Regions from separate parts of the Colwellia sp. MB3u-4 genome, predicted to be linked through region 2. Evidence: riboswitches for the same ligand, from Rfam matches in the RefSeq annotation. Region 2 holds a riboswitch; the other holds the start of a gene.
The links. A riboswitch is a leader RNA that binds a small molecule or an ion and turns the genes downstream of it on or off. The one in region 2 is predicted to bind cobalamin.

Region 1: it holds a riboswitch for cobalamin, as region 2 does, so the genes downstream of both, H4J61_RS01105 (ABC transporter ATP-binding protein) here and H4J61_RS07395 (TonB-dependent receptor domain-containing protein) in region 2, are expected to answer to the same signal.

What each region holds. Positions count from the first base shown of each region.
Region 1 is NZ_JACGVE010000044.1:2,092-18,749, reverse strand. It holds gene H4J61_RS01120 (efflux RND transporter permease subunit) at 1-2,874, opposite strand, end outside; gene H4J61_RS01115 (efflux RND transporter periplasmic adaptor subunit) at 2,874-3,932, opposite strand; gene H4J61_RS01110 (M13 family metallopeptidase) at 4,591-6,657, shown strand; cobalamin riboswitch at 6,849-6,991, shown strand; gene H4J61_RS01105 (ABC transporter ATP-binding protein) at 7,192-8,049, shown strand; gene H4J61_RS01100 (iron ABC transporter permease) at 8,052-9,053, shown strand; gene cobO (cob(I)yrinic acid a,c-diamide adenosyltransferase) at 9,059-9,664, shown strand; gene H4J61_RS01090 (cobalamin-binding protein) at 9,701-10,594, shown strand; gene H4J61_RS01085 (DUF2897 family protein) at 10,852-11,019, shown strand; gene H4J61_RS01080 (acyltransferase) at 11,308-11,745, opposite strand; gene H4J61_RS01075 (MAPEG family protein) at 11,850-12,263, opposite strand; gene H4J61_RS01070 (DUF3817 domain-containing protein) at 12,420-12,710, opposite strand; gene H4J61_RS01065 (hypothetical protein) at 13,274-13,534, shown strand; gene H4J61_RS01060 (hypothetical protein) at 13,963-14,565, shown strand; gene H4J61_RS01055 (hypothetical protein) at 14,569-15,024, shown strand; gene H4J61_RS17830 (hypothetical protein) at 15,290-15,415, opposite strand; gene H4J61_RS01050 (hypothetical protein) at 15,443-15,850, opposite strand; gene H4J61_RS01045 (hypothetical protein) at 15,837-16,199, opposite strand.
Region 2 is NZ_JACGVE010000075.1:268,868-285,525, forward strand. It holds gene H4J61_RS07385 (LysR family transcriptional regulator) at 1-283, shown strand, start outside; gene H4J61_RS07390 (phosphotransferase enzyme family protein) at 579-1,703, shown strand; gene H4J61_RS07395 (TonB-dependent receptor domain-containing protein) at 1,839-3,692, opposite strand; cobalamin riboswitch at 3,748-3,922, opposite strand; gene H4J61_RS07400 (hypothetical protein) at 3,945-4,364, opposite strand; gene H4J61_RS07405 (hypothetical protein) at 4,357-4,539, opposite strand; cobalamin riboswitch at 4,526-4,721, opposite strand; gene H4J61_RS07410 (cobalamin-binding protein) at 5,214-6,023, shown strand; gene H4J61_RS07415 (ABC transporter substrate-binding protein) at 6,025-11,682, shown strand; gene H4J61_RS07420 (2TM domain-containing protein) at 11,826-12,293, shown strand; gene H4J61_RS07425 (RluA family pseudouridine synthase) at 12,610-14,301, opposite strand; gene H4J61_RS07430 (hypothetical protein) at 14,874-15,158, opposite strand; gene H4J61_RS07435 (GGDEF domain-containing protein) at 16,079-16,658, shown strand, end outside.

The DNA.
Region 1 (16,658 bases), on a different contig from region 2:
CATCATAATGGGTCTAAAACGAACTTCGGCTGCCATAATGATGGCGGCTTTAACCGTCTTACCTTGATCTCTTAATTGATCAGCAAACTCGACTAATAAAATAGAGTTCTTGGCAATCAATCCAATTAACATCACCAAGCCAATTTGTGAGTAAATATTAATAGACGTACCGGTTAAGTAAAGCGCGAAGATAGCTGACGCTATGCCAAAGGGTACGGTGATCATCACGATGATCGCACTATTAATACTTTCAAATTGAGCGGCTAATACCAACAACACGATCAGAAAAGCGAACAGGTAAGTCATGGCAATTTGATTAGACGTTTCTTCAAACGTCAAGGCTTCACCCAAAAACACTAAACCAATACCAGGCGGTAAGTTGTCATTGCCAATCTCACGCAATTGTTCAACCACATCAGCCATAGATATTTCATCTGGTAGTTCTAGGTCAATTTCAATTGCCCGCCTTTGCGCCTGCCTTTCTAACTCAGCAGCAACACCTTCTTCTGATATGTAGGCAAGACTCGATAATGGCACCAAATTGCCATCGCGAGATTTAACAAACAAATTAGTTAAATCGGAAGGATTACTGGTCGAGCGCCCGCTAGATTGTAAAATTAATGGCACAGCCTGATCACCAATATTTAAATCGGTTATATCATCACCATTGATAGCCGCACGCAAAGTGCTAGAGATATCATTAAAAGGCACCCCTAACTCTTCAGCTCTGCGCCGATCAATATTAATTTTCAATTGTGGTTGAGTTGGCTGATAACCAATTCTGGGACGACCTAACTCGGGTAGCTTTTCTTCAACAATTTTGCTAAAGGCTTGAGCCGCTTCAAAGATGCGTTCGTAAGTATCACCCGTTAGTGCTAATTCTAAGCCACCGCCTTGTCCTCTAAGATTTAAACTATTTGAGCCAAACGCTCGAGCTGGAGCGCCCGGAATAGCCTGTAATTGAGGACTCATTTCGCTAATAATTTCTTGCTGTGATTTACTTCTATTATCCCAGTGTTCTAAAGGTACGGTTATAAAAACAATATTAGGATCCCAACGACCCACCACGGTGTAAATGGAATTAACATCTTCATCTTGCACGTAGGGTAATAATATTTCTTCCATTTTCCGTGCTTGTCTGTCCATATAGTTTAAGCCGGCCCCATCCGGGCCTCGAGCAAAAATACGCACTGAACCTCGATCTTCTGAGGGTAATAATTTATTTTCAATTTCGTTATACAGTGCAGCGGCTGACGCAGCAGCAATGACCGAAATTAATAAGGTTACCCATGCATAACGCAGCGCTAAGCTTAATAAGGCTTTATATTTAGTTAAAACCCAAGTACCAAAGGCACCTAAAGTGCGATCGAAAAGTACATTTTTTTTATTTTTAACCGGTAGTTTTGCTGTTAGTGCAGGGACCAAACTTAAGGCGACAAATGAAGATATGATAACGGCCCCCGCCAACACGCCACCAAACTCTCTGAATAAGCGTCCCGCTGTTGACGGTAAAAAAGCGATCGGAATAAACACCGCAGCCAATACCGCAGTCGTTGCAACAACCGCAAAAAACACTTCTCTAGTACCTAGTACAGCTGCAGCTCTAGAGCCTAATCCTTCTGCTCTTCTGCGTTGAATATTCTCTGATACCACAATGGCATCGTCGACGATTAAGCCAGTACCTAATACTAAGGCTAACAAAGTCAGAATATTAATCGAAAAGCCCAGTACCCACATGATCACTAATGCGCCAACTAACGACACGGGAATAGACAGCGCTGGCACTAAAGTGGCACGAAAGGAGCCTAAAAATAACCACAGTGTGCCTATCACTAATAATACCGTTAAACTTAGCGATAAAATCACTTCATCTACAGAGCCTCGAATAAACTCAGCATCATCAGAGGTGACGACAATATTAAGATCCGCAAAGCGCTTATCAAGATTTTTCACCATAGCTAACACTTCGTCAGAGATTTCTATGGTATTTGAACGCGCCTGACGCACGATACCTAAACCTACCACCGGCATGCCATCTAACCTGACAATACTTCTTGAGTCAGCCGGTCCAAAATAGACACTCGCCACGTCACCAATACGAGTATTACCCGACACGACAATACGTTCAATATCTTCAGGGCTAACTGAGTTAGCACTGGCCCGAACAATAAGCTCTTGATCTGCTGATTTAACACTACCGGCTGGTACGTCAAAAGGTGCTAAACGTAAGGCGGCGGCGACATCTGACATAGATAAGTTAAAACTAGTCAGTCTCAATGCATCCACTGAAACCCGCATCACCCTTTGTCTTTCACCATTTAAAGACACATCAGCAACGCCAGGAATGCTTAAAAACAAAGGCGCTAAATCAACTTCTACCCGCTCGGTGAGTGTTTCCATATCTAAGGTGTCGCTGCTAATCGCTAAACTGACTACCGCTTGAGCGTCACTATCTGCTTTGATAATGGCCAGTCTTTCCACTTCATCAGGCAAATTGCGCTGCACTCTACTGACCGACTCTCTAGTTTCATTGGCCGCGTCTTCAAGATTTGTGCCTGGCCTAAACTCAACCCGAATACGAGAAGATCCCTCTTCACTTGAGGCTCGAATAGATTTAACGCCACTGACTCGCGCAACCGCACCTTCTATTCTGCTGGTGACTTCACTGTCTACGGTTTCTGGCGAGCCACCAGGATAACTGGCCGACACGGTCACCATAGGCCGGTCAACATCTGGTAATTCTCTTATTTCCAAATCATTTATCGCGGCAAATCCTGCTAAAATGATCAGTAAATTAAGCACCATAACCAATACTGGCCGGCGAATAGCTAAGGAAGGTAAATCATTTAATTGCGGCATAGACGGTAATTTCATTATTCGCCCTCAACCTCTTTAACAACATACTCATTGAAAGTGTTCTGTGCTTTTAATGCTTGTCCTTGACGTAATTGCTGCACGCCCTCTACCACCAAAGGTTCGGTTAGGTTAAATTCACCTTCGACTAAAATAGTGCCCCGTAAACGTTCACGAATTTTCACATTAACTCGTGCCGCTTTTTCATCAACCATTTGCCAAACATAAGCACCCGTGGCACTCCATAACAAAGCGGCTTCAGGCACAGCAATATAATCTTGCCCTGGCACCGTCAAGTTAACGCGAAAGCTCATACCGGGTCGGTAAATGTCTTGGCTATTATCGAGTAGCGCTCTGACGCGAATAGTTCTATCTTGCTCGTTAATGCGTGAGTCAACTTGGGCGATACTTGCCTCAATAGTCACTAAACGATTTTGCCAAGGTACTAACTGCACTTGGGGTTGTTGCGACAACAAAGCCAAGGCTATTTCTGGTGCAGTGAAATTGATAAATAATGACCCGCGATCGTCTATGGTGGTGATCACGCTTTGAAGGTTAACTCTGTCACCTACTTGGATGTCAGTTAGGCCTACCACACCAGCAAAGGGCGCTCGTATGATACGCTCTTCTAAGGCTATTTTCGCTTCTTTAACCGCTACGTTTGCCAACTCGAGAGTGGTGATAGAATCATCTAACTCACTTTGTGATGCCGCACCTTTTTTAATACTTTCTACTAGCAGGAGATTTTTTCTGGCCGCATCTTTGAACTCAATTTTGGCTCTTTCCAAGGTAACCGACTGACGTTCGCTATATAACATCATCAATACTTGTGATTTCTTAACTCGCTGACCAGGCTCAAAATTAACCGCAACCACCCTTTCATTGACCGCAGGAAAGAGGGTAACAGATTTAACGGCTTCCGCGGTGCCAACGGCTTCTAAACTATTTTTTTGAGTTTGATAAATGAGTTTTTCAACTATCACCGTCTTTTTATTAGTGTCTTTATCCCCCCAAGACTGGGCAAAGTTTTGGCTACTCATAACAAGTAAGGCGACCAGATAAAATAAACGATTTCGCATAGAATATATTTCTCAATTATCTTCAAGAGGTTAGAGTACGAACATAGACAGTACTCGGATCAATAAAGCTGACGGTAAACAGTAAAGGGTAAAAGGTAAAAATGTAACTGAATGATGACAACTTAGGCCACTAGGGTTATTTAAAGGTCATTAAACTTTGTCCATTAACCCAGCCAAGGCCTGAGCACATAGCTTGCTTAAGTCAGTCTGAGCTGTATTACCCTGACGACTCCCAGCAAATATTTAGTTAGCGGGTTATAAATAGCCATTAAGTTCAACCACATTACTGTTAAATAGGCGCTTAGCATAACAACACTCACTCATCATAAGCGAGCTATTGTAATTTTTCTACTTAGGCTGTTGCAGAATTTTTTAAATTGCTGCTTTTAACAGACAAGTTAACGGCATAATTTTTAACTAAACTAAACCATGAAAAAAAATTACAAAGCTCAGCAGTAAAAGGTAAATAGCAAAAAGGGTTATTAATACCTTAACCAGAAAACATCTACTTATTTTCTGGTGGGTAAACTTTAACATACAAAGATAAGTTAATAATTTGTAGCCAATATTTTATTATCCTAGTAAATCAGCGTGATAGCCTTTAATATATTCTTACTTAAAATAAAAGTTAGTCTACTAAATAAATGGTGAGTATTGAATGAAGAAAATAATAACAACGGCTGTTTGCAGCTCTTTACTATTCATTGCAGCTTGTAATGATAATACCAGCACAAAAACCGCGACTGAAGTACCGGTTATGCAAAAAACGGCTTTGGCATCGGGTATTGATAAAGCCACTATGGACTTGTCTGTTCGTCCACAAGACAACTTCTACCGCTACGTTAACGGCGCATGGTTAAACACTCACGAAATTCCGGGTGACAAAACCGCCATTGGCTCATTTTATGACTTACGTGATGAAGCTGACGACAACGTAAAAGCGATTATCGAAGAATTAGCCGCGACTAAAAATCTAAAAATGGGCAGTGATGAGCAAAAAGTAGCTGACTTATTCCGTTCATTCATGGATCTAGATAGCCGTAACACTGCAGGCACAGCGCCAGTACAAACAATATTTGATGACATTAATGGCTTGAAAGATAAAAATGAACTTGCCACTTTCTTTGGTGAAAATCAAAAAATTGGTGTCGGTAGCCCGCTCGCTTTTTATATCAGTGTTGATGCAAAAGACTCAACACGATATGCCACACATATATGGCAAAGTGGTTTAGGTTTACCGGACAGAGACTACTACTTTAATGAAGCCGAACGTTTTGCAGCATTACGCGCAGGTTACCTTGCTCACATTGAAAGCATATTCGATTTAGCGGGTTTAAAAAACGGTAAGGCCGCCGCTCAAACCATTATGGCGCTTGAAACTAAGTTAGCCGGTTTTCATTGGACCAAAGTTGAATCTCGAGACAGTACTAAGCGTTATAACAAATTTAATGTTGCCGATTTAAACACAATAACAGATGCTTTCAACTGGACCGCCTACCTTGCAGCACAAGGTGTAGCCACGCAGAAAGATATCATCATTAACCAACCTTCATTTATTAAAGGTTTTGGTGAAACATTCGCGGCAACATCATTAGCTGATTGGCAGACTTACCTCACTTTTCACACTCTGAGTAATTTTTCCAGCTCACTTACCGCCGAGTTAACCAATGAAAATTTTTATTTTTATTCAAAACAGTTAAGTGGTCGTGAAGAACAGCGCCCACTGTGGAAACGTGGTGTTGCCGTAGTTAATGACAATTTAGGTGAAGTTATTGGTAAAGTTTATGTTGGCCGTCACTTTAAGCCTGAAGCTAAAACCCGTATGACAGAACTGGTTGAAAATTTACGTGATGCTTACGGCGCAAGCATCGACGAACTAGACTGGATGTCAGAGGCGACTAAAAAATCAGCACGTATAAAACTCGCCAGCTTTGATCCTAAAATAGGCTACCCAGATAAGTGGGAAGATTACACCGCACTAAGCATTAAAAGTGACGATTTAGTCGGCAATACAATACGCTCTGGTACGCTTGCTCACCAAAAAGAACTGGCTAAGCTTGGTGGTCCAATTGACCGACAAGAATGGGCGATGACACCTCAAACTGTTAATGCTTATTACAACCCAACTAAAAACGAAATTGTCTTTCCAGCAGCTATTTTACAGCCACCATTTTTTAATTTAGCCGCAGACGATGCGGTAAACTACGGTGGCATTGGCGCCGTTATTGGTCATGAAATGGGCCACGGCTTTGACGACCAAGGCAGCAAATACGACAGTGAAGGCAACATGCGTAACTGGTGGACTGATGAAGATTTAGCGGCCTTTACCATGCGCGCTGATAACTTAGTGGCACAGTATGGCAACTATGCGGTATTTGATGACTTAAAGGTTAATGGCGAGCTAACCTTAGGCGAAAACATTGGTGATTTATCCGGAGTTACTATCGCTTATAAAGCTTATAAAGCTTCATTAAATGGCAAAGAAGCCCCAGTGATTGACGGCTTAACCGGCGACCAACGCTTCTTTATGGGCTTTGCACAAATATGGCGTGGAAAAATGGTTGAAAAATCATTAAGAAATCGCGTAGCAACAGACCCACATTCGCCAGGTGAGTTCCGTGCACTAGGGGCATTATCAAATATGCCTGAATTTTATAGCGCCTTTGACGTTAAAGCAGGTGACGCTATGTATATCGCTCCTGAGAAGCGCGTTAAAATTTGGTAATATTGGCTTTACTGATGACATAAGAAAAATCACCTTAGGTCTAATTAACGCTTAAAACAAATTGTCAAAATACAGTGACAAAATAAAAAAGGAGCATTAGCTCCTTTTTTTTTACGCCGCTTATAGCGCGTCAAATGACGGTTTTTATTGTAAAGCAGCATACTAAGCCGTAAAATCTCATGCCTAATAATCGATACCTTTAGCCAGATGTTTTGTTATTGTCTTGGCTAATTGATAGGGAACACGGTTAAATTCCGTGACTGTACCCGCAACTGTAAATAGCTTTTAATAAAAGTTATAAGTCAGGACACCTAGTATCACCTATTGTACCAAGCTAATCATGTTAACACCGTGCGGGAATACACGTAAGTTACACTGTCTTTAAGGCATTCGTATCCTATTTTCTGCGCTGTAGTTAGTTTTATTATTCAACATAAGCTTTTGAATTAACCTCTAGGCCGCAATGAAAATATACTCCTTAGTTATTATCCAACATATGCCAGACGTTATTAGCACTAAGCTAGGCTGGCTTTAATGGCAAACTTACTCAGTGTTGAGTCAGTATCTTGGGCTGTTGATAAACAAAGTATTCTTAATAATATTTCATTTGATGTTGCCCGCGGCGATATTATTGGCATTATCGGGCCTAATGGTGCCGGCAAAACCTCACTGCTTAAGTGCATACTAAACCAATACAAAAATTGGCAAGGCGGCATTAAGCTAAAAAATAAAAAAATCAGCGACTACAAACCACATGAATTAGCACAAACATTTGCTTTAGTGGTACAGAACTCGCCCCCGATATTTGATTTAAACGTTTATGATGTGGTTAGAATGGGCTTACTGCCCTATAAAAGCCTCTTTGCTCGTGATAATGATGTAGATAAAAAAGACATTATACTCGCGTTAGAAAAAGTGGGTTTAGCTAGCAGCCAAGCAAAATTTTTTAACACCTTATCTGGCGGCGAACAACAACGGGTATTAATTGCTAAAGCCCTAGTACAAAAAGCAAAAATTTTGGTATTAGATGAACCCACTAATCACTTAGATATTTTCTACCAACATCAAATATTACAACTCGTGAAAGCGTTAAATATTACCGTTATTATGACCATACATGATCTCAATTTAGCCGCACATTACTGTAATCGTTTGCTGCTATTAGATAAAGGCAACTTAGTCAGCGACAATAGTGTTGATCAAGTGCTAAAGCCTGAGCTATTAACCAAAGTTTTTGGTTTACCCTGTTATCGAGATGACGCACAACATTGTGGCGTACCTAGAGTTTACTTCTATCCCGCGGCTGATACTATGATAGCTCATCAATCGGCGGTTAAACCAACGGGGCCAATAAGCTCAACTGAGTCAACTAGTAAAGGTCAGCACTCGTGAGTATTCTTAGCGGCATCAAGGGTAAAAATGTTTGGGTATTTTCAGCCCTTATTGCTTTTACCTTATTCTCCATTATTATGTCGATAACCTTTGGGCCAGCAAGCATTACTAGCCTAGATATATTTCAATGTGTGGTTAATCAATGTGCCTCCACTATGCACGACATGGTGATTTGGCAAATACGTATTCCACGTGTTTTGGTGGGTTTAGTGGCTGGCATGGGGTTAGCTTGTGCGGGGGCAATACTGCAAAATGTAACTCGTAACCCACTGGCCGATCCTTATTTATTTGGCATTATTTCTGGCGCAGGCTTAGGTGCTACCATCGCCACTTTAGTGCTCAGTGACCAACAAGCGCTAGCCTTGCCATTGGCGGCATTTCTTGGGGCATTATTTTCTGTGGTCATTGTCTTTGGTATCGCGACCTTACTGCGTAATATGAACCATTTATTATTAACCGGCATTGCGGTGTCGTTCATGCTTGGCTCTATTAGCCACTTTATTCTTTACCTTGGTGACCCTTTTGCCACCAGCCGCGTTATTTTTTGGTTAATGGGTAGTTTAACGCGCGTTGAAATGTTCCACTTTTATTTGATCAGTGCCATGGTATTACTTACTTTACTGATTATTTTTGCCTTACACCGACAAATAGATGCCCTGTTACTGGGCGATGAAAGTGCGGCAAGCCTAGGCGTTAACGTCAACAAACTGCGTTTAATTCTATTAGCTTTATGTGCAGCAGTGACCGCCGCCATCGTAGCTTATTGCGGTGGTATTGGTTTTGTTGGCCTGATGATCCCACATATTGTTAGGCAACTGGTTGGCGTTACCACCATGCCGTTAATTATTGGCTCCGCCTTGGTTGGCGGATGCTTTTTAGTTTGGGTTGATGTTGCCGCGCGCAGTTTGCTGAGTAATGTCGAAATCCCCATTGGCATCATTACTTCAGCCATTGGCAGTATTTTCTTTTTAGCGATCATGTATCGCACACGTAAAACAGGATAAATCACATGACAACAGATACAGATAAAACTCAAAAACATCAAGCTCGTATGCAACGCCTTAAAGAAAAAGTTGATGCCCGCATTGATTCCGCGCAAGAAGAGCGCGGTTTACTTATTGTTATCACAGGTAATGGTAAGGGTAAATCAACATCAGGCTTTGGCACGCTAGCCCGCGCGGTTGGGCATGGCTATAAAGCGGCGGCATTACAATTTATTAAAGGCGATTGGGCCTGTGGTGAACGTAATTTATTAGAAAACAATGGCGTTGAGTTTCATGTCATGGCGACCGGTTTCACTTGGGACACCCAAGACAAGTCAAAAGACATTGCCGCTGCCGTCAGAGTATGGGAAGAAGCAAAACGCTTACTAAAAGATGAAAGTGTCGACGTGGTTTTACTTGATGAATTAACCTACATGCTGTCATTCAAATATTTAGATTTAGATGAAGTAATTGAAGCTATCGTTAATCGCCCCGCTAAACAGCATGTTATTATCACTGGCCGTGCATGTCATCGCAGTATCATTGAACTTGCCGATACCGTCAGTGAAGTTCAGCCGCTTAAACATGCGTTTGATAACGGCATAAAAGCACAAAAAGGTATTGATTGGTAGCCAATATTGCCGTCATAAAACACAAATGGAATAGTCATGAAATACAGCCAATACCTAGGGATTATATTACTGGGCTTTACTTATATTACGAGCACACAAGCCACAAGTAAAAGTATTGATCATACCGCGGTTATTGATGCGCCTAAACCACGCATCATTGCATTATCACCACACATTGTTGAGATGTTGTTTGATATTGGCGCCGGTGACCAAATCATTGCGACGACTGATCACGCTGATTATCCGCAAGCAGCAAAGAAAATACCCAGAATTGGCAGCGCTTTACGTATTCAGTTAGAGCGGGTCATTGAATTACAACCAGACTTAGTTATCGCTTGGAGAAGTGGTAACCCAAGTGATGATTTAGCCCGTATTAAACAACTGGGCTTTCGTGTGGTTTACTCGCAGCCTAATAGCTTTGAAGATGTCGCTAAAGAGCTGCGCTTGTTTGGGAAACTGTCAGGTCACAGCGCACAAGCTGAAGGTGTTGCGGCTAAGTTTTTAGCGGATTTAGCCAATATCAAAAAGCAATATGGTGATAAAAAACCACTCACTGGTTTTTATGAAGTGTGGTCTAGACCCTTAACCACCATTGCCAAAGGGAGTTGGCCGCAACAGTTTTTAGACGCTTGCAGTATTAGTAATCCATTTATGGCAGCAAAAGCCCAATATCCACAAGTAAATATTGAGCAAATACTGCAAACAAATGTTGATGTTATTATTCAACCCTTATCAAAAAAGCAAGCGGGTAATGATAGTTATGATTGGCAGCAATGGCCGATATTGTCGGCAATTAAACATCAACAAATAATCATCCTTGATGCTGATGTTGTGCATCGAATGAGCACGCGCAGTTTACACGCCCTGACCGATTTATGTCAGCAAGCGGACAAAAGCCGAGCTTACTATCAGCACATGACAGGTGAATAGTATCTAGTGCTGGCTAGTTATTCTAAATACTTATGCTAGATACTTATGCTAAATATTGTGGTAAATATTGGCTATAAATACGGGTTAAACTGACTTTATTAAACCCGTTTAAAACAAGTGATCTTGCTGGCGTGTTGCAAGCATATTCATAAATTACATGCTATTATTCTGTATCGCTACCTGTCTTTTTTTTAGACTAAAAAGATAGATAGCAAACAAGTTTCTTACCCATAAATTTTATTTCAAAGGATATAAATATGACTTTTACCAGCATGTTAATTCTTGTTGTTGCTGTTGGCTCTGTTATCGCCGGTATCTTATTGATCAAGCAATCAGCCAGTAAATTTGAGCTCTCAGACGAACAACAAAAAAAAGTAGATAGCCGAAAGGCAGAACAACTTAAAAAAGATCAAGAGCAGGAATAACTGCTAAATATATAGCGCTGATGCTAAACCTTAATAGCGCTTAAATTTGATAGATGCCAATTTTCAAGGGCTATCCACTTAGCCCAACCGACCACTACATCTTGTGTTTGCTAGACTTAACCTCGTCGATCACTTATGCCACATTCGCGACATTAGGCTTCGACACCGTTTAGCTTACCTGGATTAAATTTTGTATCGATAACGCCCAAATAACTGGCTAAAAATTGTTGGCCGAAATATCGAGGAACGAAAGCAGTCAACTGATTTTTATCCTTATTTATTAGCTTTTTAGGCATACTGACGAGTTGAAAATAAACATGCTGTTATGAGTGATATGTTTATAAATGCTCGAACCAGCCAATGATAATCACTGTATGAAATACCAAGTTTCTTTGTCGCTAAAACTATTAAACTCATTAAGGAAAACCATGGTGTAAAAAAAACCGTTAACTCCCATTTTACCAAAGTTATCGCTAAATCATGTAATGCACCACTAACAGCGAAAGTCATAATAATTGCTAACCATATAGGAAGCAGATCGCTCAGTGGCTTCATTATCTTGCGAGAAAGATAATAACCCCATATTGGATTCCAATATTGCCAAAATAAATAGAACGAACTCGCACCTAACGAACGCTTGAGCATATTAGTCATTGATCCAGATGAGCCAAGAGCTACGCCATTACGCTTTTTAACGTACTCTGATAATGTAATAGTTCTATGCATGCTGACCTTGTATGCCTACGCCTCATTAAGAGGCAAATAATTGTTGGCTAAAATAGGCGACGAAAGAGCAAATAACCAACTGTTATTTGTCCTGCTTGAATGGCTTATATTTTTTGGAGCAACAAGTTTACCCAAAGAACCATAACGCAAATAAATGCCGCAAAAAATGTGAGCATGCGATGCATTACATGATTGTAAGTTATATGGATATATGAATGTACGATGCGCAAAATAGTAAATAACCAAGCAAAAACTAAAGCAAGAAAACTTTCGATACCAAAGCTAATATACAAAGTACATACGACATAAAACAAAGTCGGTATTTCAAATTGATTATTAAAATTTCGAGTCGTTTTTGTAATTATCTCAGGAACGTTTTGCCCACCCATTAACCGATAATATTTCGCACTTACATCACCATTTTTCACACTTGAAAATCGAGCTTTTACCGTTAGAAAACCAACAACAAAAGTTAAAACCACCATTAAAAACATTGGATATAACAAATAAACTTCCACGGGAACTCACCTATGAATAAAAAACCAACGCCCACTTAAGCGGACAAAAACAGTTGGCTAAAATGTGTAGCGAAGCGGAACCTAGCCAACTGTGTTTGTTCCGTTTGAAGTTGTTATGTGCATTCTTGGCATGAGATATGACACGCACTGACTAAATTATGCTACGGACAATGCTTGTTTCGTGGATTCTTTTCGCAAGAACAGTTCGACAATAATAAAAGCAAACGGAACAATAGAAGCTAAAAACAATGCTATCCAAGATAGAAAAGACCAACCTTCTTTCTTGGCTACAACAAATGATAGCGCAATGTAAAGCATGAATAAAACACCATGAAACATGCCAAGATAAGAAACGAACTCTCTGCTTATTACACCAAGCGTAACGCATAAAATAGCTAAGAATGACAAACCCTCAACAACACTGATAATTCTGAAATATTTGAGCATGACACAACCTGTTTAGTTCTAATTTTATCATTGACCTAAACATAAAAAATTAAATGTTCAGGCTTACGGCTTATACACGTTTAGCACATGACGCCCTGTTAATGACTTGCAAATAAAATCAAAGGATTAAGTAAATTAAGCCTAGGGTTTATGCTTTATTTGAAGCACATGTGTAGCGTTTTTACTTACAAAATCATTCTTTAGATAATATCACTGAAATGTCGCTAAATGCCACACTGCTGACCTAAATAATAGATTAAAATCACCCTGTTTTATGTTCACTTTGATACGATAGCGGACGTTCTCCACAGATATAAAAACGCATTAATTTGACTATAAGTATTACCAATTAATCGAATAATCTGACTGGCAAAAATGCCACCAAAGCGGTCATAGGATATTAGTTGAGCCTTATGACAACTATAGCCAAAAGCTGACCTTAACTATTGAATTGATAACGTCAATTTGGAGCCTAAAGCTGTCACTAGTAAATACATTTTAAGATAACACTATCTATAAATCAGGAGCCAAATCAGCTAAGCTACTACGCCTAGTAGTATTAAATGGAATTGGATAAAGCTATGAATTGGAAAGAAAGATTAAAACTTAATGAGGGCGAAGAGCTTAAATTTATAAGTAAACTTGATGCAGGTAGCCTTGGTCAAAAAGAACGTTATAGCTATGAAATAGTTAATAACCAAGGTGCAGTCACAGGTAAAGTTAAATATGTAGAGCACACTTCAATTAAAGCTCCGTTTCCTGAAACATTTACACTTCATCAATATGATCTAGATGAACAAGAAGTTCTCTTTGAACGTTGGTAATTAGAATATAAGCCGTTCAAGAGATAAAAATTACAGTTGGCAGGTTCCGCTCCGTTACACATTTTACCCAACTATAATTTACCTCTTAACGTTATAAGGCTGATGTGCTGTTTATCCCAAAATATTTAGCTCAAAAATTTAATTTTGTAAGCCCTGTTATGATCCAACAAAGAAGTTTATCTTATTATGAAAATATGCGTTTACCACATTAGATATAAAAAAGATCATGGCAATATAGATACTGGCTATATTGGGATAACCAATAACCCCATTAGAAGACAAGCCGAGCATTGGTCAGCTTTAACTCTTCAATCTCATAAAAACTAAAAACTAAAAACTACAAACTACAAAAAGCTTTTGACGATCAACCTGACGACATAGAGTTTATCATTTATAAAGAGTTCTCTGACCGTAAAAGTGCTGAACTTTTGGAAGAAACTCTAAGGCCCTATAAAAATGTAGGTTGGAATATTGCTGTTGGAGGAGACCGAGATTTTAAAGAGCGATTCCAATCTAAGAAATTTAATATTACGAATAAATTCATTGATCAAGATCGTTTTGAAAGCAAATTTTTATTGGTAAATAAAAACTTCACATCGTTAAATTTATTTTGTCGAACAATATTTAAACCTCTTATTAATCACTGGCGAAAGTCTAATCAAGCTGTAATTTTATCAAATTTATTTAAAACGTATTATTTTACTGGTGCAGACAACTTGCAACCTATTGAATTAATTCAACAAGCGTGGAATACCAAAGAGAATGTATTTCAAGGTGACTGGCGAGCAACTCCTCATGATTTAACTGCTGTAGGGTTTGCCATTGCTTTGCAACTTCAACCGATAACCATAGGATTAGCTGACAAACTCAAGTATGCAACAATGCTTGGGAATATTGTTGAGCAAATAATGGTCAATGGTAAGTTGTTTCAATTTAACCAAATTGATGCTTTATTGATAGAGTTGATATTCGAAGAATATCTCGTATTTAACATAGAGCAAAATGAAGCTCTAAAAAGACTGGGATTTTAAATTATGATTGAAATACTTATAGGTGTTGCTGTTGTTGCTGCCGTTATTTTGTGGGGAGTTATTAACCGTCAAGCAAATGAGTTTAACGAGGCTTATAATCCTGTAGCTATTGCTAATGGTCTTGACGATTGCCATGAAATGGCTCGTACCTTAGGTTTTAGAAATATGGTTGAATATGAAAATATGTTTAAGTCACATGGCACCAAAGACAAGCAGAAAATTGCCGAGTCATTAGCGTATGATTATGACCTTAAAATCGTGAGGGGTTTGTCTGGAGAGGAGCTTGAAAAGCAGGCTAAATATGATGCTCATGTTCAAATGATATGTGATACGACTGGTTTAAAAAAAACTCAATGGGAATCTCTTTCAGAGCAAGAGCAAAAAGACATGCTAAATTCACCTAAGTATATTAAACAACATTTGGAATTTATGGAAAGGGTAGCTCAAAATTCAGCGTAAATATAATTTTCCACATGCCCTATATTAACAACAACAGTTAATTTTAAATCATTTCTAGACTAGAAAGATGCCAGCTATAAGTTCTTTGTTGGCTTAACGTCACTAAGCATGAGTGGCGGCTTTGTCGGATCACTTGTCGTTAGATAAACCAAGGTTTATGTCCGCTAACGTATCTTAGTTACCATTAATTGAGGTGATTATTACTTGTGATTTTAGACCGCTTTGAGCTTGCAGGAGGCGCTGATTTCATTTCTTAACCAGTGCCCTATCGACTGGCAATAAAGCCACCATTGCGGTCATTCGTCATTAAACGCACAGTGCGTAAGTGAGTAAATCGCTTCTTCTCTTGTCTGCTATTGATCTCAAAGATGGTATTAACAATTTCACCCATTCGGTACTATCCTAACTAGAATAGGAGTTAACCCGTTGAACAAATAATAGTTGGATTATAAAAGTTAATTTCAGCATCTAGTACGTTATAAACATCGGAACTAACCAAAACAGCTTTTTGACAATCTATTAAGTTTTGTATTGTACTAGCGTATTTCACCCAAGCCTGCCTGTCTTGGTTGAACGTCACGTATATGCTTATAGGATGATTCTCAAAACAATTATATGCTTCTCCTGAAATACGAATGACATAATCATGGGAGCTTTCAGGAAACGCAATTACATTTCCTTCTCTTACGCTCTTGCTTTGTACTTTATTTTGATCACAATTTAATGCTGTTAGGTAGCAACCTAATTTCATTTGGTGATATTCTCGATGCTCAGTAAGCACATCACTTAACTCTGTGATTTTTATTTTTTTATTAGTAATCAACATTATCTCTCTCATGAATTGAAGCAATAGCATCGTCGGCAACTTTTTTATTCACCCATTCAATAGCAATAACGCGTTGCTTAATTTTAATTATGCCGTGGCAGTTTTCAAGTAATATGATCTGACTTTTATATTCAATGAATGCACTTAATAAATGCTGCATGAGATTAAAAAAACCAGACTCTTTATACTTACTAAAATCATCATCAGGCGTTGACCAAGTGCTATAGTCAGCATCTTCCGCTATAGCGCCAAAGACAATAGTGAACTCAGCTTCCCCATAAAGAGTAAACTGCTCTAATAATTGCCGTATTCTACTGTATTCAATACTCATATCACTTTCGTTAAACATAATTTTTAACTAATTACCTACCATGAAAACATCTTAACTCGCTGTGCGACAAGGAGTGTCGCAATAAAATATTTTTTAAGCGACACCAGTTGTCGCGAGAGTCATTATTATGTGTTACGGTAAAACATATATTATCTAAGCTATTAAATTAAATGATTTTTTATTAATATTATAAAAAGGAGTTCACTATTAACGTCGGTATATTTTGGTTTTATAAAAACAACTTAATTGCTAAAAAAATAGCGATTGAAACCTTAGCCCCTGATGATATAGGCATGGTTGATAGTCCCTTTCAACATATAACAGAATGGGAAAAAAAACACATTTACTTACCCCATTTTAAAGAACTTATCGCTAGCGAATACCAAGAACTTCCACGAGGAAGGGTCGTGTATTCTACGTTAGCAAACACAATAACCATTTATATGGATAGCTCATTATTTGCTAACGCATATAAAG
Region 2 (16,658 bases):
ACCTTGCAGTGCTTGGAATAACTTACAAGACACTTTAGCGCTGGCAGGTATTAGTCTTGATGTGCGAGCAAAAATTACCACCATAGATTATGCCCTGGGTTTGGTACATGCCGGTTTAGGTTGTGCATTTTTACCTGCACATAGTGAAATTATTAAGCGCAGTGACGTGGTGTTTAGACCGATAGTTGGCTTACAACTGACTAGAGAAATTGTCCTCGCCTATACAAAATCATCTCAAGCTATCGATAATTTAAAGCGTTTAGCGCGCAAACATGCACACTAGCCTTGGTTATCTGCTTGTTTTCTCGCTGTAAAAATAAAAAATCTCACAGGGAGAAAAGAAGGAGGACTGCCGGAGGTAAAGCATGGCAAATATAAAGATATTATCAATGCAAAAAATTATCTGTCGCTAGCTTAGCCTCGTTTTTCTTAAACATTAATAGCAAATGAAGACTTTTCATCTTGGCGACTATCTCTTAATATGTCGATAACTTAACATTTCGACTGTTTTATATGTCGAACGCTTAATATGTGGAACGCTTTATAGTGATAAGATTTCGCGTATTTATAGCGCCTTATTGTCAATAAAAAAACATCCTATGATTTTAGCCTTACCTCATAAATTACTCGCACAGGTATTAGCACAATTTGGTTATGCTATAGAAAATTGCAAAATTACTTTGCTTGGCAATGGCCTGATCAATAACACTTACTTAGTGCAAGCGCTTGATAACAGCTTCGTTTTACAACATTTAAATCAACAAGTTTTTAATGCGCCGCGGCAAGTAACTGATAATGCCGACCTGATTAGCGCACACTTAAAAATTAAGTCTGACAATAAAAGCTACCCTTTAACACCGATTTATCAGCTGCGCAGCATAGATAATAAAAACCATGTTAAAGTACAAGGGCAATATTGGCGTAGCCTGCATTATATTCCGCAGTGTTATACCTTAGAGTCAATAACTAGCGTCGAGCAAGCCAGTGTGGTGGCCAGCGCCTTTGCACAATTTACGGCCGCACTCAGTGATTTTAACAGTAAAGAATTAGCTGAAATCATTGCAAATTTTCATGATTTATCCATACGAATAAAACAATTTCAACAAGCACTAGCAAGCGCTGAAGATACACGATTAGCAGCCGCTCAGACAAGTATTGCCTTTATTCAATCTCAGCAAACTTTTATCGACAGTATCGCTGACATCACTAAAAAATTGCCCTTACGTGTTACCCATAACGACACTAAAATTAACAATCTACTTTTTAGCAAAACGACCAACCAGCCCGTTGCCGTGATTGATCTAGATACCTGTATGCCAGGTTATCTGATGCATGATTTTGGCGATATGGTACGCAGCTGTTGTCCGTCAATTGCCGAAGATAGCGCTGAACTCGATAATATGAGCATTAATTTTGAGATATTAACCGCGTTAACCAACGCCTACATTGAAGGTTTTAATGGCTCGCTCAGCGAAATTGAACGCAGAAGTTTAATCTTTGGCATTAAATTGATGCCATTTATGCTCAGTATTCGATTTTTAACTGACTTTTTAAATGGCGATCGGTACTTTAAAACCACTTACGCCAGCCACAATTTAGTCAGAGCAAAAAATCAATTACAGCTTTATCGCTTGTTTTGCCAACAAGAAGCATTATTAACTAACATAGTGTTATCAGCGCCCACATCGAACACACTCGCATAATATAAAAAAGGCACCCTACTATTATAGAGGGTGCCTTTTTTTATTTACAGGGCTATTTCATCACTCCTTTAAAAGCGCTTTCAATACTCTTTCAAAAGCGCTAGGCAATAATAACTCCCGACAGGTCAATACAACTTAGTTGTGATAAGTAATACCAAGATAAAGTGCGCGTTCTTGGCTGTTGAAGCCACTCGCCGTTTGATACGCTTTATCTAATAAATTAGTAATACGAGAAGAAACGCTAAAATTTTGAGATACATCGTAGTTCAGCCCTAGATTAATTAATTGATAACTCGCTAAATCAACCTTACCAATGCCAAATACGGCATCTTCTCTTGCACCAACAAATTGATATTCTGCGTAAACGTCTACTGCACTCACTGTGGTGACGAATTTATAGTTGAATTTTTCTTTTGCGCGACGAATAAGCTGCTCATAGCTTAAGCGCCCAGTATTATCTGTTGTCGATTGATCTTCGGCATCCGTATAAGAAAGATTAACGTCATGCATACCACCAAAGCCGGCATAGTTAGCTGAGAGTTCAAGACCATTAATTTCAACTTTTGCGAAATTTGCTGCCACACCATCTTTTTGACCAATTAGGTCATCAATTTTTGAACGGTATAAGCTAACACTGGTGTTAACTTCAGAAATTTTTGTTTCGAAAAATAACTCTACCGTTTCAGAAAGCTCTGAATCAAGTGTTGGCGTGCCAAAACCTGGGTAGAATAAATCATTATAAGTCGGCACTTTAAAGCCAGTACCATAATTAAGTACCACGCGAGTATCTTCATCAACTTTATGACCGACGCCGAAATTATACGTATTTTCTGAGTTAACATCTTCAACACTGTCGTGTCTTAATGTCGCTTCAAATGTCCATGCATTTTCAGTATACAAGGTATGGGCGAAAACACCTGTGGTGTCTCTTTCTTCTTTGTCAAAAACAATGCTACTTTTAGAAACATCGTCTTGATAATAATCGACACCAATATTAACTTGCAGATCATCAGAAAGTTGGCTGTTATTAACAATCGAGTATTGATTGCGACGTGTTTCAAAAATCCCTTGTGAAAGGCCATTACTTAAGCTGTCGATACTGTCACGACTTTGCCCAACAGAAAAAACGGTCTTGTTATTTACACCTTTAATACTGGTCGCATAATTAGCACGCACTAACCACGTATGATTGTTAAAGTCAGAGCCATTATAATAACCATCATATTCATTGTCGCCGCTATCACTTGATAACAACCACTCTACTGAAAAATCTTCCGTGATTTTTTGCTGACCTCTAATCGCTACCGAGGTAAAGTCGTAACCGTCATCATCAGTTTCAGCGCCTTCTTGAACATCATAACCATCACTTTCTTCTTTACTGACGGTGATAGTCGTTTGGCCGTCACCATGGCTAATACCTGCGCCAGCTTTATACTTTTGATAGTTGTCAGTACCAAAACTAGCACCGGCAAACAACTCTCCCGCTGATAACTGACGAGTAAATATTTGAATAACACCGCCAATAGCGTCTGAGCCCCACAATGCTGCACGTGGGCCTTGCACGATTTCGATACGCTCGATCATCTCTGGCGAAATGGTATTTAAATTTGTGCCGCCCGATGTGGCGGAACTCACTCGCACGCCATCAATCAGTATTAAGGTATGATCTGAGTTGGTGCCACGCATAAAAATTGAGGCATTTTGCCCTCTACCGCCATTAGTGGCAATATCAATACTGGGTACTGTAGATAATAAATCTAAAAATGAAATTGGGTTAGCTAGCTCGATATCTGCACGTGTAATAACCACTTGACTAGTCAGCGCATCGTCAATATTTAGGTGTGTACGGGTTGCCGTTACGGTTAATACTTCAATATCTTTTGCCTTACTTTCGGTGCTTGCTGAAGCGACAAAAGCTGTCGACATAGCACTGATAACGGCAAGTGATAATAGTGATTTTTTGAAAAAATTGTTTTGTTTAATGTTCATATGACCTCATTAACGATGCCCTCCGCACCATTTTTATTACCGCGCTTAAGCGCAGTTTAATTATGCAAGTTAAAGTGCTCGGACTAACATGGCCAAGCTTTCTATCAATATATCTTTATATAAATAAAACGCTTAACACTATGATTACCGTTGCGGGGGCAGTGAAAAAATTTCATTTTCTTCCCTCGAACTTACTATGTAAAACAGTCACTAAAGTGTTCAGTTACTGTCGCTTGTTTAAATTTTTTCGTCTTAGTGAGTTGGCAGCTTATTACTCGGCGTATCGACACCTTGATTAATCATGTCGTAAATTTTATCCCTAGCTAAATGCTGCTGACAGACATCAACTAATCGCTCAAGTTGTATTTCTCGATGTTGATTAATATCAACCATGGCTTGGTGCACTTGGTTATTCATTTGTTTGGTGACTTTACTGGCCGCAATAGCAACAGCTGTAAAATGGGCAGAGTTGAGGTGTAACTTCTGATGAAGATGATTAGGCACATAACAAACCTTAACCGTCAGCTGAACTTTAGCCATGTGCTTAGTTAAATGCTTAGTTAAGTGTTTGAGTTTACCCAAAGTGCTGATATTTAATGGTTTAACTTTACCATAGATAAGCGTTTGAATTTTTTCTGAGTGTGGGTGACTAACAGCTTTCATATCAAACATTGCAACGCCTAACGAGTATCGAACCCAACATCAGTTGGTCGATATAGTGATTAACGTCGATAAGGTTTAGCGATATAGCGAGCAAATTCATCTTCACCACTGAGGCGGTATAAATGAAAATAGATAAAATATCCAATGCCCGAGTAACCCGCTCGACGTGGTAACTAATGATCATAATTCACCTGGTATCCTGACTTACAGCATCTAGATATATCCCTTCCCAAATCACTTTTAGCCAAAAGATTTAGTGGTTAATATATCGCTCTGTTTACAGTTGCGGGTACAGTTGTGGACTTTCACCACATTCCCAGCTTTATTTTATTACGCTTTCAAAACATAAAAAAGTAAAATTGAATATGACATTATTTAATTAATGGCGCGATTATCGACAGCTAGAGCGAAATAGCAAGGTTTATTTTTTATTCACTGGGCTGTTAAGAATATAAATATCCTCACTTTTTCAAAATAATATCACCGCAATATAACCGGGTTCCTAAGCATAAAAGTTAACTGATTAGCTTTATTTTGTCTCCATGGCCGTTAAACTCAACAACTAACAACTTATCGTTAAAGCGTCAATTCAAGCCAATTTTCACCCGATAATGCCGAAAAATATAGCAAACAAGTTTAGCGCATTAAGTACTTAGTTATGATGCGTTAACATCGAGTCGGCCAATAATAGCCCCTAGGATAATTAAAAAATTAATCATTGTGTCTCTGTTTTTGATAAAGTAAAAAGTACTCAGCCTAATAACAGCTAGCTCATGGCGATACATAGTTCATAGCAAGGCGAATACTAGTAACAAGACTGATAGTAAGACCACAGCGAGTCAACAAGGAAAATACATAATGCCAGTTGCTGAACCTAAATGGCCAGAACGAATTATCTGCTTAACAGAAGAAACCACCGAAGCACTTTATCTGATGGAAGAAGATCATCGAATTATTGGCATTTCAGCTTATACCATGCGCCCTGAACGCGCGCGAAAAGAAAAAACAAAAGTAAGTGCTTACATCACCGCAAGAACAGAAAAAATAGTCGCACTAAAACCAGATTTAGTGTTGGCCTTTTCTGATATGCAAGCCGATATTGTTGCCGATTTAATCAAAGAAGGTATACAAGTGCATTGCTTTAATCATCGCAGTGTCAGTGAAATTTTGCAGATGATACGCACCTTATCAGGCTTAATCGGTCAACCAGAAAAAGGCGATAAGTTAGTCAGCGACTTACAACATAATTTAAGCAAAATTAAACAACAAGCTGCCAAGCTGCCTGTGCGCCCAAAAGTTTATTTTGAAGAATGGTTTGACCCTATTATCACCGGCATTGGCTGGGTAAGTGAGCTAATAGAAATTGCCGGTGGTATAGACTGTTATCAAGAGTTTTCCGGCCAGTCCTTAGCCAAAAACCGCATTGTGGCAAACCCCAGTGATGTTATTGCCAAACAGCCTGATATCTACATTGCCTCTTGGTGTGGTCGTAAATTTGATCAAGAAAAAGTTACCTCTAGAGTAGGTTGGCAAGCAATACCTGCGATAAAAAATGGTGACATCTATGAGATAAACTCTACCGATATTTTACAACCAGGACCCGCCTCGTTAACTGACGGGGTTGAACAACTAGCCAACATTATCAAACAATGGGCCGAACGCGCGTAATATGTTAAATTTTTTCAGCATTAAAAACAGCTTAATCACCATAGTCTGTACTTTATCTTTAATTTTTAGTGGCCAAGGTTTAGGGCAAGAACTTGATAAAGTTTCTATTCAGCTCAACTGGCTGCATCAATTTCAATATGCCGGCTATTACGCAGCAAAAGAACAAGGTTTTTATCGAGCATTGGGCTTAGAGGTAGAGTTAAGAGAATTCAAAGGTTCAAGCCCCATTGAAGATTATGTCATCGACGGCAGGGCCGATTATGGCATCAATGACTCAAGTTTAATTGTCGCCAAAAATAATGGCAAACCTGTTGTTATTGTCGCACAAATATTTCAACATTCACCGGCCACTATCGCCACATTAAGATCTTCTCGCATTGCCCGTCCATTTGATCTGATTGGTAAGCGCATCATGATAGATACAAGATTGAAAAATTTTGCCCCTATTACTGCCATGCTTATGCAAGCAGAACAAGATATGTCAGCCTTTACTTGGCAAGAACAAAGTGACAGATTTTCAGCGTTAATTACCGGTAAAACCGATGCTATTTTAATTTATGACACTAATGAGCCCTTTGAATTTGACCAAGCAAATATTGATATATTAACCATTAGCCCAAGAGACTACGGTATTGATTTTTATGGCGACAATCTTTTCACCAGTGAGTCAGAGGTAAAAAACAACCCTCAACGTGTACAAGCAATGCGTCAAGCAACCATAAAAGGTTGGCAATATGCGCTCAATCATAAAGCAGAAATCATTAAATTAATTGCAGAAAAATATAATAGCCAAAACAAGTCTTATCGCCACTTAGCTTTTGAAGCTGACGAAATTAGTAAAATAATTTTAGCTAAATTTATTCCTCTTGGCTCAATCGCCCGCACCCGCATGGAAAAAATAGCTGAGATTTATTATCAACTGGGCATGATAGATAAGCCTTTCATCCCCACCAATCTATTACTAGAAGACGCCTTAAGCAGCTTTGCTCCTAAACAACTTGCCATTAATAGCAGTACGTCATTAATTATTGTGATGGTAATAATTTCACTGTTATTAATTTTTTCAACACTGCTGCTACCAAGATTAGTTAGTCAACAACACCTAGCCTCCTTTATGGCATCAAAAAAATTCCCCTTTATCGTCCATACCGTATCGATATTAAATATCGCCATTATTTTTAGTGTTATTTACTTATCCTTGCAAGACAATGAAAAAATCAGCCAAGCCAATATCAAAAAAAATCTTGAATTTGTCGTTGAAGCAACAAAAAATAGACTCAATGATTGGCTAAGTGAGCAAGAAAACCTATTAAAACAAATAGCTAAAGATGACACATTAGTTAATCTCACTAAAAGCTTACTGTTGCAATCCCAGTTAAACGACACACTCATCAAAACAAAATCACAGCAAAATATTCGCCAATACTTGCGCCAAACGAGTCTTGAAAACCAAGGTTTTTCAGTTATTAATCAAGACTTCATCAACATTAGCGCTGATGACAATGACCGCCTAGGTAAAACTAACCTAATAGCCCAACAACACCCCGAGATTATCACTGCTGTTTTTGCTGGAAAAAGTCGTTTTGTGCCTTCAATAAACTCTGGTGTTAAGCACTCACTTAGCCATTCGGCCAACACGATAGATCAATACAATATGTATATGATCACGCCGATCCTCGATGAAAAAGATCAGGTTATTGCGGCATTATCCATTAGCATTCAAGTCAGTGGCCAAATCTCTACTATTATACAGCAAGGTCGCATTGGCGCCTCAGGCGAAAGCTACTTAGTCAGTCGATTAGGCCAAATGCTCTCAAAAAGTCGCTTTGATGCTGAATTATCATCACTAAACTATTTTCAAGAACACAACAAAAACAAGCAAGTGATCACACTTAAAGACCCACAGATTAATGTCATGAAAAACCCTGATGCCGTGATTAACAGCCAGCAATTACCCTTTACTTTTATGGCAAACCAATTGATCAATAATGCCCGTTCAGACAACATTAGCTTGATCACAGATCATAAAATTGCCAGTAATGTCTTGGGGTATAACGACTATCGCGGTGTCACCGTTTATGGTGCTTGGTTATGGAACAATCAGTACGGCTTTGGTATTGCAACCGAAATTAATGCAGATGAAGCCATGGGGGGCGTAAGTTCACTGCGTAATGAATTGATGTTAATTGCTGTTATTACCTTACTATTAACCTTAACGTCTAACGTATTTACACTCACGGTTGGCCAACGTTCAACAAAATATATGCGCCACTCGAAAGCAGAATTAGAGCAACTTGTTGCACAACGTACCGCTGAATTACATCAACGCGAACGTGCAATGTGGCAGTTATATGAACATGCGCCAGTGGCTTATGCGACCTTAAACGCTCAAGGCGAGTTTATTAAACACAATTTTGTCTTCGCACAAATGTTTAAACGCCCAAGAGGCACGTTTTCCTCCTTAAATTGGCAAAGCTTTGTTGTGCCAGCTCATTACGTGCACCAAATATTTCAGACTAAATCTCGGCTTTTAGAGTGTGAAGTGCCAGTAAAAATAAATGACAAGAAAACTATCGACACTATGATGTCTGCCCTGCCGGTTTATGATGACGATAATAAATTAACCGAAGTGCGGTTAACCTTAATCGATGTGACGCAAAAAAATGCCGCCAAAGCACAATTTGCCGCCTTAATGGAGTCAGCACCTGATGCCATATTGATGTTAGATAAACATCGAGAGCACAGCATTGTTAACTCGCAAGTATTAAGCATGTTTGGCTACGAAAAAGCTGAGCTTATTGGCGAAAAAATTGAGCGATTATTACCAGAAGAAACAAGCTTACATATTTTTCACCACTTACTGCACGAACCTACCCTAGAGAAAAAGCTCATCGAGCTTAACGGTAGACGTAAAAACGGTAGTGAATTCTCTGCAGAAGTCACCGTCAGCGCCGTTGATATTCATAATGATCGCTTTATTGTTGCCATTATTCGAGACATCACCAAACGCAAAAACCGTGACGCGGCATTGGCTGAGCATCTGCTTTTCCAACAAGCACTGGCTGATACCATTCCATACCCGATTTTTGTTAAAGACCCTGACTTGAAATTTACTAACGTTAACAAAGCCTATGAACAAACCTTTAATGTTAAAAGAGCGGATATTATTGGTAAAACCGTACTAGACCTCGCCTATTTGCCATTAGCAGACCGAAAAGCCTACCAAACAGAAGACAAGGCAGTTATTGACTCAATGGGCATGGTGCGAAAAGAAATACCGCTGGTTTACGCTGATGGCTTAGAACATACCACCATGTATTGGGTAAAAAGCTTTGCCAAAGCTGATGGTTGCGCTGGCGGGTTATTAGGTACCTTTGTTGATATCAGTGAACAAAAAATGGCCGAGCAAACATTGGCTCATGCCAAAGCATTAGCAGAAGAAGCGGTTAAAGCTAAATCAAATTTCTTAGCCAATATGTCGCATGAAATACGCACACCAATGAACGCTATTATTGGTATGTCGGCGTTAGCATTGAAAACCGATTTAACACCCGAACAAAAAAATCATATTGCCAAGGTCAATCTCGCAGCAGAATCTTTGCTAGGTATCGTTAATGATATTTTAGACTTTTCAAAAATTGAAGCCAATAAACTCGACATTGAATCTATCCCGTTTTGCTTAGATGATATACTTGATAACCTCAGTATGATGTTAGTCGATAAGCTGAACGAGACACAAACTGAGTTGATTTTTGATGTTGAAAATACCGTCCCCATTAACCTTATTGGTGACCCACTGCGCCTGAGCCAAATATTAACTAACCTTGGCAGTAATGCCGCTAAGTTCACCGAACAAGGGCAAATAAAAATTCACGTTTCATGCCTCAATAAGCGTGACGATAACGTCACCTTAAAATTCTCTATTTGTGACACCGGCATAGGGATGAGTGCGCAGCAACAAAAAAAATTGTTTCAATCCTTCAGTCAGGCAGACGCCTCAACAACACGAAAATATGGCGGAACCGGTTTAGGATTAGCGATTTGCAAGCGCCTTGTTGAATTATTGGGTGGTGAAATATGGTTAGAAAGCGAAGAAGATAAGGGCAGTCAATTTCATTTTACCCTTAGCTACCAAAGCCAGTCATCGGAAGAGATAAAAGCTAAAAAAACTAATTTAACCTCAGTTGAAGGTTTAACCATCGCTTTAATCACCGACAATAAAATCTATAAAACTATTTTACAGCGGATGTTAACGTCTTCGGGCTTTATCGTCGAAAATTTTAACTCTGTCGCCGAAGCGCTGCCAGAGCTAAAAAACAAGAACAAGGTTTTTGATGTCATAATATTCGACCTGATCAATTGCAGTGACAATCAACACTGTAACGACTTGGGCTTAATACTCGCTGCTAGCATAGGTTTGCCGATATTACATATTCTCCCTAACAAGCAAAAAATGTCGGAGCTTGCACTTAAAGGTAATGAGCAATACTCCACACTTTGTAAACCCATAACCTCGTCTAATTTACTCGACAGTTTATTGCTAGCTTTGGCTCAGGAAAACCTGCGTAGTGAGCCATATAATGCTTCCCTGCGTGAAGTCCCCTTGGCCATAAATACACTTCAGGGTGCAAGAATATTACTGGTAGAAGATAATGAAATAAATCAAGAATTAGCGACTGAGTTATTAACGCATCATGGTATTGAAGTGGTGGTCTCCAATAACGGCCAAGAAGCCATAGACCGCCTTAACCATCAACACTTTGACTGTGTGTTGATGGACTGCCAAATGCCCATTAAAGACGGCTACACCACCACACGAGAATTACGTCAAGACCCACGATTTATCGATTTACCTATCATAGCGATGACCGCTAATGTCATGGCGGGCGATCGTCAAAAAGCCTTAGACTCAGGCATGAATGAACATATTGGCAAACCCATCAATACCGATGAACTATTTGTCAAATTGACAAAGTGGGTGAGACCCAAGAGTACAAATAATACAAATAATGCCAATACGTTAGATAAAATAGCGAGGACAACAGACGATAGAGCTCAGCCATTAGCTGATAAAAATCAGCAAATGGCTATTCCTGAACTCGACGGCATCGACATAAAAGCAGGTTTAGCGATAGCGCAAAATAATCACGACTTGTATCTACGCTTATTGCTTAAATTTAAAACTAACTATGCAAATGCTATGGCACCCATTTCCGTGGCATTAAACAACCATGACTTTGCTCAAATAGAATTACTGGCACATACCTTAAAAGGTGTCGCTGGCAATATTGGCGCAACAGCACTTTACGCGCTTTGCCAGCAGCTAGAAAACAACGCTATCCAGCGTGATATAAAACCACTACTGTTAACACAGTGCCAAGATGAACTTAGTCGTATTGAACTTGCGCTAGCACAGCTAGAGCATCAAGAGCCTGCTGATATAAAGTTCAATGTGTCAGCCTGCAAAGCACTTATGGCGCAATTGATTATTGATGTAGAACATTGTGATGTTGCCGCTATTGATAGCATTCATACCTTGCTAGCAATGAGCCAACAGCAAAGCTATCACCAAGCACTAAAAGACATTAGGGCAAAAATTGAAGTTTATGAATTTGACGATGCGGCCGAACTACTGAAGGACATTAATATTTATTCATAAACTAATCAACCAACAACATAAAAGACACAGCAGACATAACTCATTGAATTTTAAGTACTGTCAGTAAGTTGTCGGGTAAAAGTCGTAGTAAAAATTTATCTAGTAATGAATAATTCAATCCGAACAGTTACAAGGAGAAGTAAATGATGGTTCGAAAGTTAAGACTTAAACGAGCATGGTCTCAAGAGCAACTAGCCCAGTTCAGTGGCTTAAATATAAGCACTATCCAACGCATTGAACGAGGCCAAAAAGCAGGCTTGGAATCACTAAAATCTCTTGCTGCTGTTTTTGAAATTGAACTTGATGAATTGCTGGAGAAAGAAAATATGAATAGCTCAGACAACTATAGCGCAGAAGAAAGTCGTATTATCGATCATGTTAGAGACATTAAAGGATTTTACAGTCACCTGATTAATTATACGGTGATAATTCTCGCTTTATTTTTAGTTAATTTTTTAACTAGCCCTGGGTATTATTGGGCTTGGTGGGCGGCGTTTGGCTGGGGTGTAGGGCTAATATCTCACGGCATTAGTGTCTTTGAGCTATATAGCTTTTTTGGTGCTAATTGGGAAAAGAAACAAATTGAAAAAAGGCTAGGTAAAAAACTCTAACCCCCCCTAAAAATCAAGTAATAACCGTTTCGTTTGTGAACTTGTTGTGCGCAGAAATTTGGCTTATAAAAATTTTCCGTAGGTCTTGTGTTTTATCTTAAGTATACAAAATATGATCTGATATCTGTTATTTAATCGCTATCATGAGCAAGCGATTAAGCTGAATTGTAGCTTAGGCCAATTCAGCTTAATTGCTTAACAGCCATACGATTTAAGCCAATAGAGCCAAATCCTATGACTTAACTGTTATTGATTTATAGACTAATTAGCTTTTATTAGTCAGTGATCAAACTCGGAGTTTATACCAAATTTATCACTAAAAATCAGCCGCGACTTCAAACACTAGCTTGGTCTCATTAATGGGATGACAAAATGACAAATACTCGGCATGTAAATGTAAGCGATTTGCTTTTAAACCATAATGGTCATCGCCAACGATTGGCATATTCAAGCCCATTTTATGAGCACAATGCACTCTAAGTTGATGCGTTCGCCCAGTTTTAGGGAACAAGTGCAGTCGTGTGGTGTTATTTTTTCGTTCAAGTACTCGCCATGTGGTTAGCGCGTGTTTGCCGTGTTGATAACAAACCATTTGCCGTGGTTTATCATCAAAATCTAAGGTCAGTGGTAAGTCAATACTGCCACTTTCTGCAACAATATTTCCATCAACCAAAGCGACATAGCGTTTTTCTATGGTGCGTTCAATAAACTGTTTTTGCAGCGCTTTATGGGCTACTTTATTAAGAGCAATAATTAACAAACCTGAGGTCGACATATCTAAACGATGGACAATAATTGGCCCAGAGGCCTGTGGGAATTGACTTTTAATACGTGAATAAACCGAGTCTTCAATGTTTCTCCCTGGCACTGACAAAAATTCGGCCGGCTTATTAACCACTAACATATCTGCGTCTTGATAAACAATGGCTAGATCTTTACCCAGTGCAGGGTTGATCAGCAGCGGATTATCATCAACTTGTAAACCTTGCAGCATATGGGTCAGAATGGGCTGACATTTACTGTAACAAGACGGATAATAATTTTTGTGTTGTCTAATAGCCGATTTTGGCGCAGCGCCCCACCAAAACTCAGCCATAGCGAGTGGTTTTAAGTTATGTTGATAAGCATATTGTAATAGTTTAGGCCCAGCGCAATCACCCGCGCCAGCCGGTGGAGTATGATCAGGTAGCTCAGCAAAAATGGCATTTAAGTCTTTAGCCTCGCCCTTAGCATTGAGAAATTGGTACTGAGCAAAAAGTTTTTTCTGTAAATTTTTCGAGCGTGATTTTCTCAGTTTTTTTAACTTGTTAATTTCACTGGTAATACTCGCTAATGCTTGCTGCAATAAGTCGAGTTGGTCTTGCCAAGATTGCTTTAGCGCTTGCAGTTGCTTTTTTTCTTGAATGCTTTGCCCAGCTAAATTTGCTTTTAACTGTTCAAAGTCGTGCTCCGCGAGTCGATCAATAGCTTCGCTGCGTTGTTGTTTTCTTTGCAGACGACTCGCTACCATTAAACTTTGCTGCGCTATTAACTCTTGCTGATAACTTGCTGTTGCCGCGCTCAGTTGGTTATTAATAACACTCAGCGGCTCGCTATGCGCTAACTGCTCAATTTCGGCATTAATATTATTGATAATACGATTTTCTGCCAAAAAGGCAGCGTCTTGCCATTGCATATTAGACACCGCGGGCACAAAGTTAATATCCGCCGTGTTGTCCTCAAGTTGCCCAGAATAAGCACTTAAAAAGCCTAACTCTTGCTGGTTGTTTTGCACAACCAACACACCAAACATTTTTCCAGCATTGGTTTTATGTGATTCAACTGACGCATTTAATACTGTTTTCTCCAGCCATTGTGGCAGCATTTCAAGCTGTTGCTGTAACTGCTCAACGGCTTTGACTGCTAACGGTTGTGGTTGGTAATAAAAGGGGAAAGTAAACTTTTCTGGCAGCGTTATAGAGTCAACAGCTTGGGAGAATAACGTAAAGCAAGGGGCAAGATTTGTCATGGCAATATAATGATTAAATGTTCAATAAGGCAATTAGTCAAGATAATAACATAATCATCATTATCTCACTAAATAACCTGATCTGGCGTAATCTTGATAAATTGATGTTAAAGACCATGCAGCGGATGCTCAAGCTCGATATACTAAAGCCTAGCCAGCATTTATAGCGATAAATGCTGGCTAAATCACTACCGACGCCGCCATAAAAAATTGACCTGTGGCAAAGAATTTTTTAAGTAAAAGCCTAAACACTAAAAACGACTACTTTAACGGCTATCGCAGCCATTAACTTGCAACCAATAGGTTTAACCTAAAAGGCTAAAACTCTTGCCATTACACACAACAAACTGTTTTGATGATAGTGAGATAGTTGTTGTGTTTGTGCTGGGTTTTATTGTTTTGTCTATAAGCTGCCTGCAGCGCTGATATAGGCTAACTTGTGCTGTTATAACTTAGCTTTAACTTAGCAATAATTTAGCTATAAATGAGCTCTAACCGATTACTGAGCACTAAGTACGAGTAGTACTTTTAGCAATATCACCCTAGCGAACAGTTGGCATAATTAACTGCTGTTATTTAATTTTTGCCACACCCGCCACTTCTATAACCGTTTTTGCCTCTGCCCGTTCAATAACTTTTACTATAGTCGTTTGAATAGTTTCGTCTTTTCTGATGTCACTTTTGCTAGAAAAACGTTCTTCCTGAGCATCAGCACCGGCTTCTAACATAAAACTAACCACTACTTGTGTTGCACAATCTTCAGCTTCGCCAAAATATGCCAAGGTAATTTGAGGGTAGCCCTGAAAACCTGCCTTAACTTTTTTTGCTATACGTTTTGTTGATTTATCTAAATTCATAATATCTATCCAGAGGAAGTATATGCCCAATTAATGGACTGATTATGTTGACTAAAATATGCTACGAAATGAAAATAAGCTAGCAATTAACTAGTTCGCTTGAGTTGTTTGCTAGTTTGCATTACTTTTCAGCCATTGACTAATGATGTTTGTAATATAGTTAATTGATGTTTATCGCCGACTAGTTTTGGCCACAAATTTAAATTCACGCCAATAGTTTTATATCTGCCTTATTCCAGTGCATTGTTAAGTTACTATTTCAAACGGATTTAGCCGCGAAAAAACGACAGCAAGGCAAGTTAAATAACACTACGCAGCTCTACTGAATAGTTAAATAAGTGATTTCTAAAATGGCTGAGCTGTTAATAATAAGTTAACTACTAGCCTGACTCTGTATTAGCATTCATTAAGGCTTAGAAAAACTTAACACTATGTAGATAATACTTGGCTACTTTAGAAACATAGTTTTATAATGCCATTAAATTGCACCCTCGCAATAAAAGTGTTACAAATTGTAATGTATTTAAAAAAGTATAATTATAATATTATTCTTTTTTTAAATCTTCGAAGTTATTACATGGTTGATTTTTTCGCAATAAAAAAAACTATGCAATATGGATATTGATTAAAGTTAATATTATATGAATACAGCAGTTCCGAATAATAACAAGCAGACTGATAATAGAGAGAAGTTCTCCCATTTTTTGATGTCGCAATGCTTAAACGTTAGGCGTGGGGCTTTAATCGCCGGATTGCTCTTATACCTAGCATTTTCGATTATGGATGTAGTTAAATTTCCCAGTGAAATATACCTGTTAACACTAACATCTAGACTAGTTTTAGTGATACTGCCCTTATTGTATTTAAATTTCATTTATTGGTTCAAGCCCCCGATAACGATACGTTCAAACATATTATTAATGTTGTTTATCTACTTGGTAGTGGGCTTAAATCACAGCTTGATCTATTATCTTTCTGACATAAATGGTTTTTCATTTCCTCAGCTTGGTTTAGTGCTCATTATAATGTTTGGCTGTTTACTTATGGTGCTGCCGATCAAACCTGCAGCCATAGCCACTGTGATTATTCTCGGCGTATTTACAGCGGTAAATATTCACTTAAGCCACCCATTAACCGACTTAATATTCATGCTGATAATTTTTATTGTTGTTGCATGTATTTGTCTTATGGTTAATCTAACTGGCCAAAAAACGCTCTATAAAAATTATTTATTAATCAATCGCCTTTACAACGAGTCGATCACAGACGGATTAACAAAACTCAACAACAGAAGATCATTTCAAGAACAAATAGTAAGATTAAATGCAATTGCCGTGCGTGACAATGCGGCCCTAGGTTTAATTTTTATTGATGCAGATTATTTTAAAATAGTTAACGACTCTTGCGGACATAGCATGGGTGATGAGGTTTTAAAAAAGCTAGCTCGCGTCATAAAGAACAAATGTCGTCGTACTGAAGACATTGGCTTTCGCATAGGCG